Regions from separate parts of the Bradyrhizobium japonicum USDA 6 genome, predicted to be linked through region 1. Evidence: predicted binding sites of a transcription regulator. Region 1 holds the regulator's gene; each other region holds the start of a gene.
The links. The regulator LexA, encoded in region 1, represses DNA repair genes until DNA is damaged. The targets are predictions, from matches to a motif close to TGTTCNNNNTGTGTTCNG.
Positions count from the first base shown of each region.

Region 2: ruvC (crossover junction endodeoxyribonuclease RuvC) is a predicted target of LexA. The motif match lies at 1,417-1,434, and genes of this name have one in related genera.
Region 3: BJ6T_RS35185 (PA0069 family radical SAM protein) is a predicted target of LexA. The motif match lies at 1,318-1,335, and genes of this name have one in related genera.

Region 1 covers NC_017249.1:4,962,219-4,964,481, forward strand. The annotation lists gene BJ6T_RS47360 (hypothetical protein) at 1-97, opposite strand, end outside; gene BJ6T_RS23505 (hypothetical protein) at 283-504, opposite strand; gene lexA (transcriptional repressor LexA) at 711-1,412, opposite strand; gene BJ6T_RS23515 (molybdopterin molybdotransferase MoeA) at 1,589-2,263, opposite strand, start outside.
Region 2 covers NC_017249.1:2,255,340-2,257,602, reverse strand. The annotation lists gene BJ6T_RS10550 (methyl-accepting chemotaxis protein) at 1-258, opposite strand, end outside; gene BJ6T_RS10545 (YebC/PmpR family DNA-binding transcriptional regulator) at 462-1,208, shown strand; gene ruvC (crossover junction endodeoxyribonuclease RuvC) at 1,465-1,992, shown strand; gene ruvA (Holliday junction branch migration protein RuvA) at 1,989-2,263, shown strand, end outside.
Region 3 covers NC_017249.1:7,527,473-7,529,735, forward strand. The annotation lists gene BJ6T_RS35180 (VOC family protein) at 1-109, opposite strand, end outside; gene BJ6T_RS35185 (PA0069 family radical SAM protein) at 133-1,296, opposite strand; gene BJ6T_RS35190 (phosphoketolase family protein) at 1,507-2,263, shown strand, end outside.

The DNA of each region.
Region 1 (2,263 bases):
AGCCGCGCGTCGAGGTGCCGCGGAAGGTTGTCGTGACGATCGTCTCGCCGACTTCGGCGGGACGCGACGCGACGGCATGCAGGCTGTAGTCACACATCGGGTGCTCCTCAATCGGGATAGCAACCCGCGCCTCTTCTGAGGCGCAGGCCTCTATCAGAGTGGAAGCCCGCGATTATATGCGATGTTGAGGGCAAATCTGCGGCTTGAGTCCGCAGACTGCCATCACAATATCTTTTCCAAATGCACTGGGAACAAAGCCCGTCCCCGTGGATTCTGCGAGCGTCAGCGGCCCGCGGGCGCGGACCAACCCGGATATTGCCAGGCCGGCTGCGACGGTTGGTTGACTGCGTCGCGGGCCTTGCGGGTTTGATCGCTCACGGCGCTGTCCTTGCGGACATGGGGCCGCGATTGCGCGCCCGCGGCCAAGGCTTCCGCGGCCAAGGCTTGCGACGCTGAAGCTGCGATCAGTGCCACTGCAACTGTGCTCAGAACGATCTGGCGCATGACTTCTCCTCGAACCTGAAGGCCGCGAGGCAGGGCTGCTTCGTGCGGCGTGCCGAGGATGTACCGCCGGGGAAGGGGCCGGATAATCTGCGCAAAACCAGAAAGACTATCCAGCCGGAGCGGACAATCGTCCGCTCCAAGCTCGGATCGGCGATGCCGATCTAAAGCGCGCGGGCGCCAAACAACCGATACCGGCGCGTCCGGTATCAGTACTTCCGGTACAGCCCGATCAGCTTACCCTGGATCTTCACCCGGTTGGGCGGCAGGATGCGGACCTCATAGGCCGCATTGGCGGGCTCGAGCGCGATCGAGGCGCCGCGGCGGCGGAAGCGCTTCAGGGTTGCTTCCTCATCGTCGATCAGCGCCACCACGATATCGCCGGTATCGGCGCTCTCGTTGCGCTGGATCAGCGCCATGTCGCCGTCGAGAATGCCGGCCTCGACCATGGAATCGCCGCGTACTTCGAGCGCGTAATGTTCGCCCGAGCCGAGCATGTCAGGCGGTACGCTGATGGTGTGGCTGCGGGTCTGCAAGGCCTCGATCGGCGTGCCGGCCGCGATGCGGCCCATTACGGGGACTGCGACGGGACGCTCGCCCTCATCCGCCGGCGGGCTCGAAGTCGTGCGGACCTTGCCGAGATTGCCTTCGATGACGCTCGGCGTGAAGCCGCGGCGGCTGCCGGCGGCGGCCTGAAGCTCGGGCAGCTTGATCACCTCGATGGCGCGGGCGCGGTTGGGCAGGCGCCGGATGAAGCCGCGCTCCTCGAGCGCGGTGATCAGGCGATGGATGCCCGATTTCGAGCGCAGGTCGAGCGCGTCCTTCATCTCGTCGAAGGAGGGCGGCACGCCGCTTTCCTTCAACCGTTCGCTGATGAACCGCAGGAGTTCGTATTGTTTGCGCGTTAACATCTCGACCAAAATCCCCCGGTTGATGTCGTTCGATTCCGAGACGCTGAATTCAGCAGTAAGCCGCTACATGCTCGAAACAAATCATGAACGGACACTATATGTTCGATACATGTTCCGCAACTGCTTAATTTACAGTGAACGCGACAAAGTTCGCGGAACGCACGCGAACGAAGCGCTCAGACGGGCAGCCGCAAGACCTCGCAAGGTGTGCCGGCTTCGGCTCTCGGCGCGAATGGCGCGCGCACGAGAAGTGCCTGTGCCACAGCGAGATTCGCAAGCAGCGAGGAATCCTGGTGATTGACCGGAAGGGCGAGGAGCGTGCCGTCGTCGCGCAGCTCGAGGCGCGCGCGGAGGTAATCCTCGCGCTGGTCGTTGGCGCCGACGTCGCGGCCGAGCACCGCGCGTTCGCGGCGGTGATGAATCATCGAACGGCCCGAAAGCGCGCGAATCAACGGCACCATGAACAGGAAGCCGCAAACGTAGGATGACACGGGATTGCCGGGCAGGCCGATCACGCGCATCGCGCCGAGCCGCCCGTTCATCATCGGCTTGCCCGGCCGCATCGCGATCTTCCAGAACGCCATCGAGATACCTTCGTCCCTCAGCGCCTGTTGGACCAGATCGTGGTCCCCGACCGACGCGCCGCCGGTCGTGATCAGGATGTCGGCGCCGCTCTCCCGCGCGCGGCCGATGCCCGCGGTGGTGGCCTCCAGCGTATCGGCGGCAACGCCGAGGTCGATGGTATCGGCGCCCTCGCTGCGGGCGAGCGCGTGCAGGGCGTAGCCGTTGGAATAGACGATCTGGCCGGGACCGGGCGTGGTGCCCGGCATCACCAACTCGTCGCCGGTCGC
Region 2 (2,263 bases), 2.7 Mb from region 1:
GAGGGCGTCGGTGCGCTCGCGAATATCCGCGAGCGTTGCCGCGGTCGCCTCCGCGCCGCCGGCGACCGCGTTGGCGGCGCGCTCGAGCTGGCGGATCATGGCGCCGAGCTCGAGTTCCAGCAGTTCCAGGATTTCCCTGGCGGAATCGCCCTCGGCCGACGGGCCGGGCGCGGGATCGACCGGCGACGGCGCGGCCTGTGGGGGGGCCACAGGCGCGGACAAGTCGGGCAGACGCTTCCGAAACAATGCGAACGCCATCAGGTCACTCTTGTCGGGGAACGGGCGGTTGCTATTTTCGCAAGTCGGAATGAAATCATGGTTAACGGTGCCTGACTCCTAGGCACAGGGCACTACGGTATTACCTTAAAGTCGTAGAGCCTCTTTCATTCCGGTGGGTTGGCGGCCTATAAGGCCGCGCTTCCCACGCTCACCTTTGGCGCACGATTCCTGACGAGACACGCATGGCCGGACATTCCCAATTCAAGAACATCATGCACCGCAAGGGGCGGCAGGATGCCCAGAAGTCGAAGCTGTTCGGCAAGCTGGCGCGGGAAATCACCGTCGCGGCCAAGCTGGGCACGCCCGATCCCAACATGAACCCGCGCCTGCGTGCCGCCATCATCGCGGCGCGCCAGGAGAACATGCCGAAGGACAATATCGAGCGCGCCGTCAAGAAGGCGCTCGGCAACGAGGGCGAGAACTACGACGAGATCCGCTACGAGGGTTACGGCCCCGGCGGCGTCGCCGTCATCGTCGAGGCGCTGACCGACAATCGCAACCGCGCCGCCTCCGACATCCGCTCCTTCTTCACCAAGTCGGGCGGCAATCTCGGCGAAACCGGCTCGGTCTCCTTCATGTTCGACCGCACCGGTATCATCGAATACGACCGCAGCGTCGCCTCCGACGATGCTGTGTTGGATGCCGCGATCGAGGCCGGCGCCGACGACGTGGTCTCGGGCGAAGGCGGACACGAGATCTACGCCTCGACCGAAGGCTATCGCGACGTCGCCAAGGCGCTGGAAGCCAAGTTCGGCGAGCCGCGCAAGGCCGCGCTGATCTGGAAGCCGCAGAATACGGTCGCGGTCGACGACGAGACCGGCGAGAAGCTCCTGAAGCTGATGGACCTGCTCAACGAGCACGACGACGTCCAGCAGGTCTACGCCAATTTCGAGGTGTCGGACGCGCTGATGGCGAAGATGGGCGGCTGAGGTCGCCACCAGTCCCAGATTCCGCTGTCGTCGCCCGGCTTGTCCGGGCGACCCGGCTTGTCCGGGCGACCCGGTATTCCAGAGACGTCTGAGGGAAACGGAGAAGCCGCGGCGTACTGGATACCCCGCCTTCACGGGGTATGACGGCGTATCTTGTGGTCGTCACCGCGGGCACCCAATCGCGGCACCCCACTTCCCCTGTTACTTCCGTTCTGTTTCTGTTTCCCCCACCGCAGCCAGCCGCTATCACTGGCCCATGACTGCGCTCCCGATTCGTGGCCCCGTTCGCATCATCGGCATCGACCCCGGCCTGCGCCGCACCGGCTGGGGCGTGATTGAGGCCGAGGGCAATCGTTTGATCTACGTCGCCTGCGGCTCGGTGGAACCGCCGGACGATTTACCGCTGGCGAGCCGGCTGCTCGCGATCCATGAGGGGCTTGCCGCCGTCCTGTCCGGTCACAAGCCGATGGAAGCCGCGGTCGAGCAGACCTTTGTGAACAAGGACGGCGTCGCGACGCTGAAGCTCGGTCAGGCCCGCGGCGTCGCCATGCTGGCGCCCGCGATGTTCGGCATTACCGTCGCCGAATACGCGCCGAACCAGGTCAAGAAGACGGTGGTCGGCGCCGGCCACGCCGACAAGCACCAGATCGCGATGATGCTGAAGATTTTGCTGCCGAAAGCCGAGCCGCCGTCCTCGGACGCCGCCGACGCGCTCGCCATCGCCATCACCCACGCCCATCACCGCCAGAGCACGGCACTCAGGCTGAAGGTGGCGGGCTTATGATCGGCAAGCTCAAGGGCCTGATCGATTCCTACGGCGAGGATTATGTCCTCCTCGACGTCGGCGGCGTCGGCTATCAGGTGCATTGCTCGGCGCGCACGCTTCAGCATCTGCCGGCGCCCGGCGAGGTCGCGGTGCTGTCGATCGAGACCTATGTCCGCGAGGACCAGATCAAGCTGTTCGGCTTCCGCACCGACCAGGAGCGCGAATGGTTTCGCCTGCTCCAGACCGTGCAGGGCGTCGGCGCCAAGGTCGCGCTCGCCGTGCTCGGCAC
Region 3 (2,263 bases), 2.6 Mb from region 1:
GACGCGCGAAGCCGAGCGCGTCATAGAAGGCGATGCTGGCACGAATGTCGCTCACACCCAGTGTGATGACGGTGAGCCGCGGCACCGGCGCGGCAAGTTCCTGGCTCATGCTACGCCTCGTCCGTTTCCCGATCAGAACAGGCTGAGTTGATCGCCGTTCCGCTTCGGCCTCGCAAAGTGATCCGTCGTCAGCTTGGAGCGCCGCTTGTTCAACCCAAGCCTGTCGCAGGCGATCTCGAAGCGGCGACCGATGGTCCAGGCCATCGGTCCGGTGCCCTTCATCCGCTCGCCCCATTTCGCGTCGTAGTCGCGGCCGCCGCGCATGTCGCGGATCAGGGTGAAGACGTGGCGGTAGCGGTCCGGATAATTGGCCATCAGCCATTCGCGGAAGAGATCGCGAACCTCCAGCGGCAGCCGCAACAGCACGTAGGAGGCTTCCTTGACGCCGGCATGGGCGGCGGCATCGAGAATGCGCTCGATCTCGGAATCGTTCAGCGCGGGGATCACCGGCGCGACCATCACGGTGGTCGGAATGCCGGCCTCCGAGAGCTGCTTCAGCGCCTCCAGCCGCTTCGGCGGCGTCGCCGCGCGCGGCTCCATGGTGCGCGCCAGTTTCGGATCGAGCGACGTCACCGAGATCGCGACCTTGGCGAGATTGCGCTTGGCCATCCGCGCGAGAATGTCGATGTCGCGCACCACCAGCGCCGACTTGGTGACGATGCCGACGGGATGGCCGGCGCGCTCCAGCACTTCGAGAATGCCGCGCATGATTTTGCGCTCGCGCTCGATCGGTTGATACGGATCGGTGTTGGTGCCGATCGCGATCATCCGCGGCTCGTAGCCGGTCGCGGCCAGCTCCTTCTCGAGCAGCGCCGGCGCATCGGGCTTGGCAAACAGCTTTGACTCGAAGTCGAGCCCCGGCGACAGGCCGAGATAGGCGTGCGTCGGCCGCGCGAAACAATAGACACAGCCGTGCTCGCAGCCGCGATAGGGATTGATCGAGCGGTCGAAGCCGATATCGGGGGATTCGTTGCGGGTGATCACCTTGCGCGAGGTGTCGACGCCGACGCTGGTCTTGAACGGCGGCAGTTCCTCCAGGCTCTGCCAGCCGTCGTCGAAGGCGACGCGGGCCTCGGCCTCGAAGCGGCCGCTGGCATTGGACTGGGCGCCCCGCCCTCGCCTGCGCTGTTTGTCGATGGCGACCGCCAGTTCCGGAAAATCAGAGTCCGCACCCGCCGGCTCGGAGGGCGCCGTGACCGGCGGGTGCTTGAGAGCATGAGAGGATGCTGGACTCATGAAGCCAAGATAGCACGCCGAAGGAACAAATCAAGAACACAAACAAAAAACTGAAAAACAACCCCATGCACAGTAGCCGCCCAAATTTCGGGCGCAGTCCCTTGACCTCGCGCAACACACAAGTCGCGGCGATCCGGTTCGATGCCGGACAGGGATCAATCGCACCGGAACAAAGTTGGTGACGATCGCTGGGTGAAGGTCAGCAGGAACATGACAAATCAACGACAATCGGCCTCAGGGAGCAGCGATCTCGATCTGCTCGATCGCTATTGGCGCGCCGCGAATTACCTCTCCGTCGGGCAAATCTATCTGCTCGACAACCCGCTGCTGCGCGAGCCGTTGCGGCCGGAGCACATCAAGCCGCGCTTGCTCGGCCATTGGGGCACGACGCCCGGTTTGAACTTCATTTATGCCCATCTCAACCGCGTCATCCGCGCGCTCGATGTCAGCGTGCTCTATGTCTGCGGTCCCGGCCATGGCGGTCCGGGCATGGTGGCCAACACCTATCTCGAAGGCAGCTACAGCGAGATCTATCCTGACGTCGCGCGCGATACGGACGGATTGCGAAAACTTTTCAGGCAGTTCTCCTTCCCCGGCGGCATTCCGAGCCACGCGGCGCCGGAAACGCCGGGCTCGATCCACGAAGGCGGCGAGCTCGGCTACGCGCTGGTGCACGCCTATGGCGCCGCATTCGACAATCCGGATCTGATTGTCGCCTGCGTCGTCGGCGATGGCGAGGCCGAATCCGGCCCGCTCGCGGCGTCCTGGCACTCGAACAAGTTCCTCAGTCCCGCGCATGACGGCGCCGTGCTGCCGATCCTGCACCTCAACGGTTACAAGATCGCGAACCCGACCGTGCTCGGACGGATGCGCGACGCGGAGATCCGCGACCTGTTCCGCGGGTTCGGCCACGAGCCGCTGTTCGTCGAGGGCGACGATCCCAGATTGATGCACCAGGCCATGGCGG